2 linked regions of the Pueribacillus theae genome follow. The protein of the gene in region 2 binds, or shares a complex with, the protein of the main gene of each other region. Links are inferred from orthologs where the notes say so. Each region holds a gene or a part of one and is shown on either strand. Other genes may lie near its edges.

Evidence for each region.
Region 1: the proteins of rpsG (region 2) and tig are in contact, whole or in part, in a crystal structure (PDB 3GTY), measured with the Thermotoga maritima proteins. The link is inferred for Pueribacillus theae from one-to-one orthologs. Residues at the interface, in WP_004081843.1 of Thermotoga maritima: Lys34, Lys52, Lys55, Glu59, Arg62, Gln63, Glu66, Asn67, Lys69, Val71, Arg95, Ala109, Lys110, Lys111, Gly112, Arg113, Pro114, Glu117, Glu121, Ile124, Ala125, Tyr127, Asn128, Asn129, Thr130, Gly131, Lys135, Asp139, Arg142, Met143; in WP_004081061.1 of Thermotoga maritima: Glu122, Val124, Val129, Leu130, Tyr133, Glu188, Gly259, Ile262, Tyr263, Glu266, Ser270, Glu273, Gln274, Glu277, Arg308, Gln311, Ile312, Ser315, Tyr316, Glu325, Arg329, Arg336, Leu363, Phe366, Trp367, Arg373, Leu377, Arg381, Leu384, Glu387.

What each region holds. Positions count from the first base shown.
Region 1 is NZ_QCZG01000010.1:370-5,095, forward strand. What follows is about bases 785-3,667. They hold tig (trigger factor), read right to left. Parts: upstream 2,961-3,667; coding sequence 1,608-2,960; downstream 785-1,607. Other genes in these bases: clpX (ATP-dependent protease ATP-binding subunit ClpX), read right to left, coding at 785-1,023; DCC39_RS06460 (tetratricopeptide repeat protein), read right to left, coding at 3,078-3,667. In the rest of the region: more of clpX, read right to left, coding at 1-784; more of DCC39_RS06460, read right to left, coding at 3,668-4,103; leuD (3-isopropylmalate dehydratase small subunit), read right to left, coding at 4,270-4,726. UniProt on the Bacillus subtilis protein: Involved in protein export. Acts as a chaperone by maintaining the newly synthesized protein in an open conformation. Functions as a peptidyl-prolyl cis-trans isomerase.
Region 2 is NZ_QCZG01000004.1:86,982-96,529, reverse strand. Bases 1-2,935 are described here. They hold rpsG (30S ribosomal protein S7), read left to right. Parts: upstream 1-1,200; coding sequence 1,201-1,671; downstream 1,672-2,935. Other genes in these bases: fusA (elongation factor G), read left to right, coding at 1,771-2,935; rpsL (30S ribosomal protein S12), read left to right, coding at 673-1,092; DCC39_RS03575 (50S ribosomal protein L7ae-like protein), read left to right, coding at 293-541; rpoC (DNA-directed RNA polymerase subunit beta'), read left to right, coding at 1-213. Also shown: more of fusA, read left to right, coding at 2,936-3,849; tuf (elongation factor Tu), read left to right, coding at 3,969-5,159; rpsJ (30S ribosomal protein S10), read left to right, coding at 5,568-5,876; rplC (50S ribosomal protein L3), read left to right, coding at 5,905-6,543; rplD (50S ribosomal protein L4), read left to right, coding at 6,561-7,184; rplW (50S ribosomal protein L23), read left to right, coding at 7,184-7,471; rplB (50S ribosomal protein L2), read left to right, coding at 7,498-8,328; rpsS (30S ribosomal protein S19), read left to right, coding at 8,386-8,664; rplV (50S ribosomal protein L22), read left to right, coding at 8,685-9,026; rpsC (30S ribosomal protein S3), read left to right, coding at 9,030-9,548.

The sequences.
Region 1 (4,726 bases), on a different replicon or contig from region 2:
CTCGACATCATCAAATTCGAGCAGCTTTCGATACTGTTTTACAAGGGCATTTTTAGGCTTAGTTAAAATATCAACGAGTGCTTCTTCATCCAATTGTTCAAGTGTCGCAAGAATAGGCAACCGGCCGATGAATTCTGGAATCAATCCGAATCGAAGCAAATCTTCCGGCAATACCTTTGACAAATATTCATTGTCTTTTAGTTCTTCCTTGCTTGAGTCAGCGCCGAAGCCGATTACTTTTTTACCGAGGCGGTTTTTTACAATCTGTTCGATTCCGTCAAATGCTCCGCCAACGATAAACAAAATATTCGTCGTATCGATCTGGATAAATTCCTGATGCGGATGTTTTCTGCCGCCTTGTGGTGGGACACTTGCTGTTGTACCTTCTAATATTTTTAAAAGCGCCTGCTGCACACCTTCACCGGAAACATCGCGGGTAATCGATGGGTTTTCCGATTTGCGTGCAACCTTATCGATTTCATCAATATAAATGATGCCTTTTTCGGCTTTCTCAACGTCGTAATCTGCTGCTTGGATTAGTTTCAATAAAATGTTCTCAACATCTTCTCCGACATAGCCAGCTTCAGTAAGCGATGTTGCATCTGCAATCGCGAACGGGACATTCAAAATTCGGGCCAATGTTTGCGCAAGCAATGTTTTTCCGCTTCCAGTTGGGCCAAGCAAAACAATATTACTTTTTGCAAGTTCCACATCATCGTTTTTTTGAGTTGTGTTGATCCGTTTATAATGGTTATATACGGCAACTGAAAGGGATTTTTTAGCCCTGTCCTGCCCAATGACATAATCGTTTAGGACCTCGCGGATTTCATGAGGCTTTGGTATTTCTTTAATCTCAACTTCTTCTTCACTGCCCAATTCTTCTTCCACAATTTCCGTGCACAATTCGATACATTCATCACAAATATATACTCCAGGCCCTGCAACTAACTTGCGGACTTGGTCTTGTGTTTTTCCACAAAAAGAACATTTTAATTGTCCTTTTTCATCGTTAAATTTAAACATAACGTTCACCCCTTACTCTTATCATGATGAATAAGCTTGATAAATTATGCTAACTTCCTGAAAATTTATTTTAAGTGTGTGTTCAAAAAGGAGGACAACGAGAGAGTATTTCAACTAAAGGCAGGCCACGTCCTTGTGGCCAACGTTGAAATGTCGCCATCCTGGCTCCGTCGAGGAAGCGTAGCTCTGAACACCGCAGCGTATGTTTGTAGGATACGTGAGGAGCGGAAGAGCAAGCTGACAAAGAGATTCGCCGCCTATTAATGAAGTTCGACTAAAGGCATCACGTCCTGTGATAACGTCGAACTGACTTACCTCCTGTAAGCCTCCGGACTTTTTGAACATCCTCTTTAAGAACAGTATGCCTGATTTTTTCCATCGTCCTGCATAATTTTGAATCATTCGAGCATCATTTAAGAACAATTGTTTTTGAAATCGCTCATTATGTATTGCATTGTATCACAGTTTTTATTCGAATTAAAACAAAAGCACTTGCTCCAAACAGTTATTACTATTTGCCTTATATGTATCGTTTATGTAGTGTAGCAAACAAGGCACGTTTTGCGTGCCTTGTTTGCTTTATATTATTCTTCTGTCTGTTCTTTTTGCTCTTCAGTGGCTTCTTCTTCAGTTCCTTCAGCTTTAGGAACTTCTTTGCTGTTTTCAACAAGAAAATCTACTGTTTTTCGAATGATCACATCACGCTTTACAGCTTCATTCCCACCTTGCATATTGAGCATTCCCTTAATTTGCTCCACTTCCATATTGTACGTTTCAGCCATTTTATTTATTTCTGCTTCTACTTCTTCATCAGTGGCTTCAATGTTTTCAGCTTCACTGATAGCTTCAAGCGTTAAATTCGTGCGCACGCGGAACTCGGCATCTTCTTTCATTTGATCACGAAGTGCATTTTCATCTTGGCCGGAAAATTGGTAATACATATCAAGGGTCATCCCTTGCATTTGGAGACGCTGCCCGAAATCTTGCACCATGCGGTCAAGCTCTGTTTCAATCATGACTTCCGGCAGGTCAATTTCCGCGTTGTTTGTTGCTTGTTCAACAACCGCATCCTCTTTCGCATGTTTCGCCTGATGCTTTTTATCTTCTTCAAGTTGGTTTCTGAGTTTTTCTTTTAAAGCATCAAGAGTTTCAACTTCTTCGTCAACATCTTTTGCAAATTCATCGTCTAATTCAGGCAATTCTTTGCGTTTGATTTCGTGGATTTTCACTTTAAATACAGCGTCTTTTCCAGCGAGTTCTTCCGCATGATATTCTTCAGGAAACGTAACATTGACATCTTTTTCCGTACCGGCTTTTTCACCAATCAATTGTTCTTCAAAACCAGGGATGAAGGAACCAGAACCTAGTTCAAGCGAATAATTTTCAGACTTTCCGCCTTCAAAAGGCTCGCCGTCAACATAACCGTCAAAATCAATTACGACTGTATCTCCTTCTTGGGCTTCCCCATCTTCTACGATAACAAGCTCAGCTTGATTTTCCTGTAGGCGAGTAAGCTCTTTCTGGACATCTTCATCGGTAACCGTTGTATCTTGTTCCTCAACCTCTAACCCTTTATAGTCGCCAAGTTTTACTTCCGGCTTAACAGTGACAGTCGCTTTAAAAATAAGCGATTGGCCCTTCTCCATTTGTTCGATATCCACTTCAGGTCGATCGACCGGTTCGATTCCTGTTTCATCTACAGCTTCAGTATATGCTTCCGGTAAGATAATATCCAACGCATCTTGATATAGAGCTTCCACTCCAAAGCGCTGTTCAAAAATTTTGCGTGGCACTTTTCCTTTTCGGAAACCAGGAACATTTATTTGTTTCACTACTTTTTTAAAAGCTTGGTCAAGTGCATCATTAAATCTATCAGACGTCACTTCTACAGTGAGAATTCCTTGATTTCCTTGTTCTTTTTCCCATTTAGCAGTCATATTTCTTTACCTCCAACATATCTACATTATTCCACTTATTCAGTTCGAACTCTCATTTCTACAACCATTTTATTATAGCATAGATGGACATGTTTTCAATGATATCGACGGTTTCGGTCAATCGTTTCTTTTTAATTGTTTTTCCATTTCAAAAATTTTATCGACGCACTTCATAAATTGTTCATTTTCCACTTTATACTTTTTAGAAACTTCAGCTGGTTCAACTGCAAATCCATTCAATCGGCAACTCACAAAATGAACAGCGGCTGCCCATAAATTCTCGTTTAACGGATTCGGCTTGAAGGGATAAAGCGAAAATAAATACTGTGACCAAATTTGCAAGCTTATGTCGTATAATGAAGGATTGTCATTTTCGATTTTTTCGCCTAGTAGCTTTATGACATGTTGCGAAAAAGGAGCTTCATATGTATTTTTTATGTTCGATGGATTGACAGTCATTTCCTTTGAAAATTTATGTATCTTCATTTTTTCATTTATGTTCTGCTCAGCAAGCTTTTGCAAGATGATACTTTTTAAAATAGGATCTTTCTCTTCATCCTTTAAATAGTTTTTTAAAAGGTTGAGCGACTGTTTATCCGGCTTACGGCTAAGTTTGTTTATTGCAAATAATTGCCTTTCTATTTGATCTCCGTGCAACGCTTCATTTAATTCCTTAAGTTCGGAATCCGCTAGCGATTGTACCGCAATTTCTTTGTTATTCGCCTCTACCATCTTTCTGCTGAATTCCAATAGTTGGTAAAAATATTCAGCTGCATTTGGAGGTAGCTTTTCTTCCTGGATAACAACTTCCAGCGTATTCACAATGGTTTCATATTTTTCAAGCTGAATCAGTATCGAAGCATACACTTGGAGAACTTCAAAGTATTCACCAATTCCTTCTTTTAACATTTGTTCACATAAATAAGCAGCTTCTTCAAGCAGTCCTAACTCGACAAGGCTGATTGCTTTTCCAAAATTAGCTTGAAAGTGTTTTGGTTCAAGATCGAGCAATTGTTCAAAATATTGAAGAGAATTCTCAAATTGTTTCTGTTGTAATGCTTCCATTCCTTTTTCGGCAAGTTTATCACTTAAATTAGGAAAAGGAATGATTTTACCTTCTTCATTATTTTTGTCCTTGCTCATATTATCGCCTACTCTATCGTTTACTAAAGCAGCTCTTCTATCTCTATATTTTTTACAGTGTATCAGGTGACTTAATGAAATACAAGAAAAATTAATATAGCCTTAGCTGTAAATGATTACAACTAAGGCTTGGGGAAGCCGCCATCATATCATTTCAAATGGCTTCTTATCTACTGTTTTCAAATGCCCGGATTTCGTCTTCATGCCGAAGAGTGACGGCAATCTCATCCCATCCGTTTAGCAGCATTTCTCTCCAGTACGGATCGATGTCAAAGGATGCTTGAAAACCCGATGAATCATAAACCATTTGCTGTTCCAAATCAGCAGTTACTTCGTAATCTGCATCTGATGCTTTTTTTGCCATCAGTTCTTTGACTTTTTCATCGTCCAAACGGATAGGCAGAATGCCATTTTTCATGCAGTTGTTATAAAAAATATCCGCAAAGCTTGGTGCGATAATCACTCTGAATCCGTAGTCAAGAAGCGCCCAAGGTGCGTGTTCTCTTGACGAACCGCATCCAAAATTATCGCCGGTTACCAAAATTTCAGCGCCTTGGTTTTCAGGCTGGTTTAATTCAAAGTTTTCATTTAGCTTACCTGGTGCTTTATAGCGCCAATCATAA
Region 2 (9,548 bases):
TTCCAAGAAACGACTAGAGTATTGACTGACGCAGCGATTAAAGGCAAACGCGATGAACTGCTCGGATTGAAAGAAAACGTCATTATAGGAAAACTTGTCCCAGCGGGAACAGGAATGACAAGATATCGGAGCATCAAAGTAAAGAGCGAGGCAGAAAATAATCAGCTTTCTGATGTTCAAGAACAGGAAGAAGCCTTAATAAATCAAGAGTAACTTGCATATTGACAAACGAACTTGCAAGGTGATATTATTACGAAGTGTGTTCAAAACCTGTGCTTTGGAGGATGAAACAGTGTCTTATGAAAAAGTAACACAGGCAAAAAGCATCATTGTTGGTACAAAGCAAGCTATGAAAGCTCTTCAAGACAATGAAGTGAGCGAATTGATTATAGCGGATGATGCAGAGGTTCGAGTGGTTGGGAAACTGAAATCACTTGCGGCCGAGATGCAAGTCCCAATTACAATTGTCGATTCGATGAAAAAGCTTGGAAAGGCATGCAAAATCGAAGTTGGAGCTGCTGCTGTTGCGATAAAGAAATAACCGTTTGCACATCGGCCTAAGGCCGATGCTGCAATCTTTATTTTTCGCCAACAATGAACCACCTGGATGTGTGGGTTTGAGATCACGTGCGAATGAAAGTTTATAACAACATAAAGAAAGGAGGAAAAAAGATGCCTACAATTAACCAATTAATCCGTAAAGGCCGCACTTCAAAATCCAAGAAGTCTGACTCTCCGGCACTAAACAAAAACTATAATAGTTTTAAGAAAACGATGACTGAAGTGAATTCTCCGCAAAAGCGCGGCGTTTGTACTCGTGTAGGTACAATGACACCGAAGAAGCCGAACTCTGCCCTTCGGAAATATGCTCGTGTCCGCCTTACGAATGGAATTGAAGTGACTGCTTATATTCCAGGAATCGGTCACAACTTGCAAGAGCACAGCGTTGTTTTGATTCGCGGCGGCCGTGTGAAAGACTTGCCGGGTGTACGTTACCATATCGTCCGTGGTGCCCTTGATACAGCGGGTGTAAACAACCGTATGCAAGGACGCTCCAAATACGGTACGAAAAAGCCAAAAGAATCGAAGTAATCGTTTATATAAATAAAAGTTTAAAAAAGGAGAACTGATTCACATCCTGTGAACCTCCGGACTTTTTAAACACACCTAAAAATATGTTGCATGAAAGGAGGAACATATATGCCTCGTAAAGGTCCCGTTGAACGCCGTGACGTATTGCCAGACCCAATATACAATTCAAAGCTCGTAACTCGTTTAATCAATCGCATTATGATTGACGGGAAGCGTGGAATTGCACAAAAGATTCTCTATAATTCTTTTGAAATTGTTAAAGAGCGTTCGAACCAAGACCCGATGGAAGTGTTTGAACAAGCAATCAAGAACATCATGCCAGTTCTTGAAGTGAAAGCCCGCCGTGTAGGTGGTGCGAACTATCAAGTGCCAGTTGAAGTTCGTCCTGAACGTAGAACTGCACTAGGCCTTCGTTGGCTTGTAAACTACGCTCGTCTCCGTAATGAAAAAACAATGGAAGAAAGACTTGCGAACGAAATCATGGATGCAGCGAACAACACAGGTGCTGCAGTGAAAAAGCGTGAAGACACTCATAAAATGGCAGAAGCAAACAAAGCATTTGCTCACTACCGCTGGTAATTAGTGCATGTTCAAATAGAAAGGGAGTTTTCGGCTATTTGAACAGCCTCAATATACTAAACAACTTACTTATCTCACATGAGAAAGGAGAAAAAAAGTATGTCTAGAGAATTCTCCTTAAATAATACACGAAATATCGGAATCATGGCTCACATTGATGCCGGTAAAACAACGACAACAGAACGTATTCTGTTCTACACTGGCCGTATTCACAAAATTGGTGAAACCCATGAGGGTGCCGCCCAAATGGACTGGATGGAGCAGGAGCAGGAACGCGGTATTACCATCACTTCTGCAGCGACAACCGCCCAATGGAAAGGCCACCGCATCAACATTATTGATACGCCTGGACACGTAGACTTTACGGTGGAAGTTGAACGTTCTCTTCGTGTATTGGATGGAGCAGTAGCCGTACTTGATGCCCAATCAGGTGTTGAGCCTCAAACAGAAACAGTTTGGCGGCAAGCGACTACTTATGGTGTACCGAGAATTGTTTTTGTTAACAAAATGGATAAAATCGGTGCAGATTTCTTAAATGCTGTACAAACGCTTCATGATCGTCTTGAAGCAAATGCCCATCCGATTCAGCTTCCAATCGGAGCTGAAGATCAATTTGAAGGCATGATTGATCTTATTGAGATGAAAGCTTACTTTTATGAAGATGATCTTGGAACCCGTACAGATGCACGCGAAATTCCTGATGATATGAAGGAATTAGCTGAAGAACACCGCGGAAAGCTCATTGAAGCGGTAGCTGAATTAGACGAAGATTTAATGATGAAATATCTTGAAGGCGAAGAAATTACGAATGAAGAACTTAAAGCAGCGATTCGCCAAGCGACCCTGAATGTTGAATTTTATCCAGTATTATGCGGCTCAGCGTTTAAAAATAAAGGGATTCAGCTTGTACTCGATGCTGTTCTCGACTATTTGCCAGCTCCAACGGACATTCCAGCTATCAAAGGAACTGTGCCTAATACTGAGGAAGAAGTAGAGAGAGAGTCAAGTGATGACGCACCTTTCTCCGCTTTAGCGTTTAAAGTAATGACCGATCCATTCGTTGGTAAGCTAACATTCTTCCGTGTCTATTCCGGAACGGTAAATTCAGGATCGTATGTCTTGAACTCAACAAAAGGAAAACGTGAACGAATAGGCCGCATTTTACAAATGCACGCAAATTCCCGCGAGGAAATTTCTACCGTTTACGCAGGGGATATTGCTGCTGGGGTTGGCTTAAAAGATACGGGAACCGGTGACACGCTTTGTGATGACAAACACCCTGTCATCCTTGAATCAATGGAATTCCCTGAGCCAGTTATCTCTGTCGCAATCGAACCAAAAACGAAAAACGACCAAGATAAAATGGGGATTGCTCTTGCAAAACTTGCTGAAGAAGATCCAACGTTCAAAACGGAAACAAATGAGGAAACGGGACAAACGGTTATCTCTGGAATGGGTGAGCTTCATCTCGATGTTATCGTTGACCGATTAAAACGCGAGTTTAAAGTTGAAGCAAACGTCGGAGCTCCTCAAGTTGCCTATCGTGAAACCATTCGTAAAGCCGGGCAATGTGAAGGTAAATTCATTCGCCAATCTGGCGGGCGTGGCCAATACGGACACGTATGGATTGAATTTGAACCGCTTGAAGAAGGCGCAGGGTTTGAATTTGAGAACGCCATTGTCGGTGGGGTTGTTCCCCGGGAATATGTGCCGGCTGTTGAAGCGGGCCTCAAAGATGCGCTTGAGAATGGCCTATTGGCAGGCTACCCAGTGATTGACATTAAGGCGAAGCTTTATGATGGCTCTTACCACGACGTTGACTCAAGTGAAATGGCGTTTAAGATTGCCGCCTCAATGGCGCTCCGGAAAGCAAAAGAAATTTGTAATCCAGTCCTTCTTGAGCCAATCGTAAAAGTTGAAGTCGTTGTGCCTGAAGAGTACATGGGTGACATTATGGGCGACATCACAAGCCGGAGAGGACGAGTCGAAGGCATGACTGCCCGGGGGAACGCACAGGTGATCAATGCATTCGTGCCGCTCTCGGAAATGTTTGGCTATGCAACATCGCTTCGTTCTAATACACAAGGCCGTGGAGTATACTCTATGCACTTTGACCATTATGAAGAAGTTCCGAAATCGATTGCTGAAGACATTATTAAAAAAGCGACAGGTGAATGATCAACTTGTCACTATTGTTTAAAGTTTCCATTTGCTATAATCGAGGATAGACGCCTGTCGTCTATTCGATTAACTTACTTAAAAAATTATTTTTCTTAATTAAGGAGGAAAAAATAGAAATGGCTAAAGAAAAATTTGACCGTTCTAAACCACACGTAAACATTGGTACGATTGGACACGTTGACCATGGTAAAACAACGTTGACTGCTGCGATCACAACTGTTCTTCACAGCAAATACGGCAGTGGTACAGCAATGGCTTACGATCAAATCGACGGTGCACCTGAAGAACGTGAGCGCGGAATTACAATCGCGACTTCCCACGTTGAATACGAAACTGAAAACCGCCACTATGCTCACGTGGACTGCCCAGGACACGCTGACTATGTAAAAAACATGATCACAGGTGCAGCGCAAATGGATGGAGCCATCCTTGTTGTATCTGCAGCTGACGGCCCAATGCCTCAAACTCGTGAACACATTCTGCTTTCTCGTAATGTAGGTGTTCCTTATATTGTCGTTTTCTTGAACAAATGTGATATGGTAGACGACGAAGAGCTGCTAGAACTCGTTGAAATGGAAGTTCGTGATCTTTTAAGCGAATACGAATTCCCTGGTGATGACGTACCAGTCATTAAAGGTTCCGCTTTAAAAGCGCTTGAAGGCGAAGGTGACTGGCCTGAAAGAATCTTTGAATTAATGGATGCAGTTGACGAGTATATTCCAACTCCTGAGCGTGACGTAGATAAACCGTTCATGATGCCTGTTGAGGACGTGTTCTCAATTACTGGACGTGGTACAGTTGCGACTGGCCGTGTGGAACGCGGACAAGTAAAAGTTGGAGATGAAGTTGAAATTCTTGGTTTGGTTGAAGAACCTAAGAAAACAACAGTTACAGGTGTTGAGATGTTCCGTAAACTTCTCGACTACGCTGAAGCTGGGGACAACATTGGTGCTCTTCTTCGTGGTGTTTCCCGTGAAGAAGTTCAACGTGGCCAAGTGTTAATTAAGCCTGGTACAGTGAAGGCTCATACTAAATTTAAAGCTGAAGTTTACGTTCTTTCGAAAGAAGAAGGCGGAAGACATACACCTTTCTTTTCAAACTACCGCCCCCAATTTTACTTCCGTACGACTGACGTAACTGGAACAATTTCACTTCCAGAAGGCGTTGAAATGGTAATGCCTGGCGATAACGTTGAAATGACTGTAGAATTAATTGCTCCAATCGCAATTGAAGACGGAACAAGATTCTCTGTCCGTGAAGGTGGACGTACTGTCGGTTCTGGAGTAGTAACAGAAGTTATCGAATAAGAAGTTAAATCTATGAGCTCTCTTTATATGGGGGGCTCAGTTTTTTTTTTTTTGCGCATTTCTCACAAACACTTAAAAAATCTTGCAATCAACTGTTGGAGTCTCTATAATAGGTAAAGTGTGGCCAAAAACAAGAAAAACGTTGGCGCCACTTGCATTCGCCGCATTATTTCTATATAATGTTGAATGTTAGTCATTGATTGCAGCGATGAAGTGAAAGGTTGCTGACACACCCGGCCCCTTTGCCATGGCCCGTGTGCAGGAAATTTTCGCGGAGAACTGTCTATTATGCGCTGATGGAAAAGCCGCAAAAGCTAGTGAACGTTAAGCTGTACTCATCAATAACTAACTTCTGTAAGGCTTTTTGAACAAGCGCTAAAAAAAATGGGCGATGAAGGAGGGAAAATAATGGCAAAGCAAAAAATTCGCATTCGGTTAAAAGCGTACGACCACAGAATTTTGGATCAATCAGCTGAAAAAATTGTTGAAACTGCGAAACGTTCAGGTGCGAAGGTTTCGGGTCCAATCCCGTTGCCAACTGAAAAATCGGTTTATACAATTTTGCGCGCAGTACACAAATACAAAGATTCACGTGAACAATTTGAAATGCGTACTCATAAACGTTTGATTGACATTATCGAACCAACACCACAAACGGTTGATTCGCTTATGCGTTTAGACTTGCCTTCTGGCGTTGATATCGAGATCAAATTGTAAGGACGGAACATTAGGAGGTGGAAAAACAATGAGTAAAGGAATCTTAGGAAGAAAAATTGGCATGACGCAAGTTTTTAAGGAAAACGGCGACGTTGTTCCTGTAACAGTGATTGAAGCATTGCCAAACGTTGTCCTTCAAAAGAAGACAGCCGAAACGGACGGCTATGAAGCAATTCAAATCGGTGTCGAAGACAAAAAAGAACAACGTGCGTCAAAACCAGAAAAAGGCCATGCTGCTAAAGCAAATACAGCACCTAAGCGCTTCGTAAAAGAAATTCGTGGGGTAGACACTTCCGAATATGAAGTTGGCCAAGAAGTGAAAGTAGATATTTTTAGCGAAGGTGAACAAGTAGACGTAACTGGAACTTCCAAAGGGAAAGGTTTCCAAGGTGTGATTAAACGGCACAACCAATCACGCGGACCAATGAGCCATGGTTCACGCTATCATAGAGGCCCGGGCTCAATGGGAGCAGTTGATCCGGCCCGTGTTTTTAAAGGAAAAGCACTGCCAGGACGAATGGGCGGTGAAAGGACGACGTTGCAAAACTTAGAAATCGTCAAAGTGGATGCTGAACGCAACTTACTTTTAATCAAAGGCAACGTGCCAGGCCCTAAAAAAAGCTATGTGACAATTCAAGCTGCACTTAAAGCAGCAAAAGCCAAGTAAGAAAGGAGGATTATCCGATGCCTAAAGTAGAACTTTTAAATCAAGAGGGCTCAAAAGTAGGTGATCTCGAGCTTTCTGATCACATTTTTGGAATTGAGCCAAACAATCATGTTCTTTTTGATGTCATCGTTATGCAGCAGGCAGCACAACGACAAGGTACGCATGCAACGAAGAACCGCTCTGCTGTTCGAGGAGGAGGCCGCAAGCCTTGGCGGCAAAAAGGAACTGGCCGTGCACGCCAAGGTTCCATTCGCTCGCCGCAATGGGTAGGTGGAGGCGTTGTATTTGGTCCAACACCGAGAAGCTACAGCTACAAAATTCCTAAAAAGGTTCGTAGATTAGCGTTGAAATCAGCTTTCTCAACAAAAGTGAAAGAAGAAAACTTTATCGTTGTTGATCAGCTTTCTATGGAAGCGCCAAAAACAAAAGATTTGGCAGCGATTCTATCGAACTTAAAAGCTAACGAAAAGGCGTTAATCGTGACAAATGATCACAACGAAACCGTTGAATTATCTGCACGCAATATTCCTGGAGTGAGTGTAACAACAGCAGCGGATGTAAGAGTGCTTGACATCGTCAACCATGACAAACTCATTATGACGAAGGACGCAGCTGAAAAGGTAGAGGAGGTGCTAGCGTAATGGACGCACGTGATGTTATTAAGCGCCCCGTTATTACAGAACGTTCCACTGAAACCTTGGGCGACAAAAAATATACATTTGAAGTTGACCCGCGCGCAAACAAAACGGAAATCAAAAGCGCCATTGAAACGATTTTTGGTGTGAAAGTTCAAAAGGTAAACACAATGAATTACAAAGGGAAATTTAGACGCTTTGGACGCCACTCGGGATATAAGCCAAACCGCAAAAAAGCGATTGTACAATTGACACCTGAAAGCAAAGAGCTAGACTTCTTTGAAGGTGTTTAATAGAACGACGTGAAGGAGGGAAAAAAATGGCGATCAAAAAATATAAACCAACAACAAATGCACGCCGCGGAATGACTGGTTCAGACTTCAGTGAAATTACAACAGACAAACCTGAAAAGTCACTTCTAGCACCATTAAATAGAAAATCTGGCCGAAACAATCAAGGCCGTATTACAGTGCGCCATCAAGGTGGCGGCCATAAGAAGAAATACCGCATTATCGATTTCAAACGAAACAAAGATGGAATACCAGGGCGCGTTGCTACGATCGAATATGATCCAAACCGCACTGCAAACATCGCACTTATTCATTATGCTGATGGAGAAAAACGTTACATCCTTGCTCCAAAAGGATTGCAGGTTGGAATGGAGATTATGTCAGGCCCTGAAGCAGACATCAAACTTGGCAACGCATTGCCACTCCAAAATATTCCTGTCGGCCAAACCATCCACAACATTGAGTTAAAACCTGGCCGAGGCGGCCAATTAGTCCGTTCTGCAGGTGCAGAGGCCCAGCTTCTCGGAAAAGAAGGAAAATACGTGCTTGTAAGACTTTCTTCCGGTGAAACGAGAATGGTATTAGCCACTTGCCGCGCAACAATTGGCCAAGTTGGCAACGTTGAACATGAGCTTATTAATGTCGGGAAAGCAGGACGTTCCCGCTGGCTTGGAAAACGCCCGACAGTTCGTGGTTCTGTTATGAACCCTGTTGATCACCCGCATGGTGGCGGTGAAGGAAGAGCGCCAATCGGACGCAAATCTCCTGTTAGCCCATGGGGTAAACCAACACTTGGCTACAAAACACGTAAGAAAAACAAACCATCTGATCAATACATTGTGCGCCGCCGTAAAAAATAAAAGGGTTGACCTACGGTTCAAAGGGACCGTAGCGCAATCGCGAAGGGAGGAACAAATGTGGGTCGCAGTTTGAAAAAAGGACCATTCGTAGACGATCATTTAATGAAAAAAGTTGAAGCTCTTAATGAAAAGAACGAGAAAAAAGTGATCAAAACTTGGTCACGCCGTTCAACGATTTTTCCTGAATTCATCGGACATACACTCGCTGTATATGACGGGAGAAAACATGTACCTATTTACATTTCCGAGGACATGGTTGGCCACAAATTAGGCGAATTTGCACCAACTCGTACGTACAGAGGCCATGCTGCCGATGACAAAAAAACAAGACGTTAAGTTGAGAGGAGGTTTCATCAATGCAAGCGAAAGCGACTGCAAAACAAGTACGCATTGCTCCTCGCAAAGCCCGCCTCGTAATCGATTTAATTCGCGGGAAAGAGGTCGGTGAAGCAATTGCGATTTTACGACACACACCGAAAGCGGCTTCTCCAATCGTAGAGAAACTATTGAATTCAGCGATTGCAAATGCTGAGCATAACTATGAAATGGAAGCAAACAACCTTTATATAAGCGAAGCTTACGTTGACGAAGGCGTTACGCTAAAACGTTTCCGTCCAAGGGCACAAGGCCGCGCAAGCCGTATCAATAAAAGAACGAGCCACATTACGGTCGTAGTTTCAGAAAAGAAGGAGGGATAATGCGTGGGTCAAAAAGTTAACCCAGTAGGGCTCAGAATTGGTGTCATCCGTGACTGGGATTCAAAATGGTATGCGGATAAAGATTATGCAAAGCTTCTTCATGAAGACATCAAAATTCGTGAATACATTGAAAAGCGCTTAAAAGATGCAGCAGTTGCGGGCATCGAAATTGAACGGGCTGCAAACCGTGTAAATATTACGATTAAAACGGCAAAGCCTGGCATGGTCATCGGTAAAGGTGGTTCTGAAGTCGAATCACTTCGAAAAGCTTTAAACGAACTGACAGGCAAAAAGGTTCACGTGAACATTTTTGAAGTCAAAACGCCTGATATCAATGCGAAACTAGTCGCTGAAAATATCGCGACTCAATTGGAAAACCGTGTTGCATTTCGCCGTGCAATGAAACAAGCAATCCAACGTGCAGTACGTGCGGGAGCAAAAGGAATCAAAACAGAAGTTTCCGGCCGTTTAAACGGAGCAGATATCGCTCGCTCGGAATCGTATAGCGAAGGAACAGTGCCA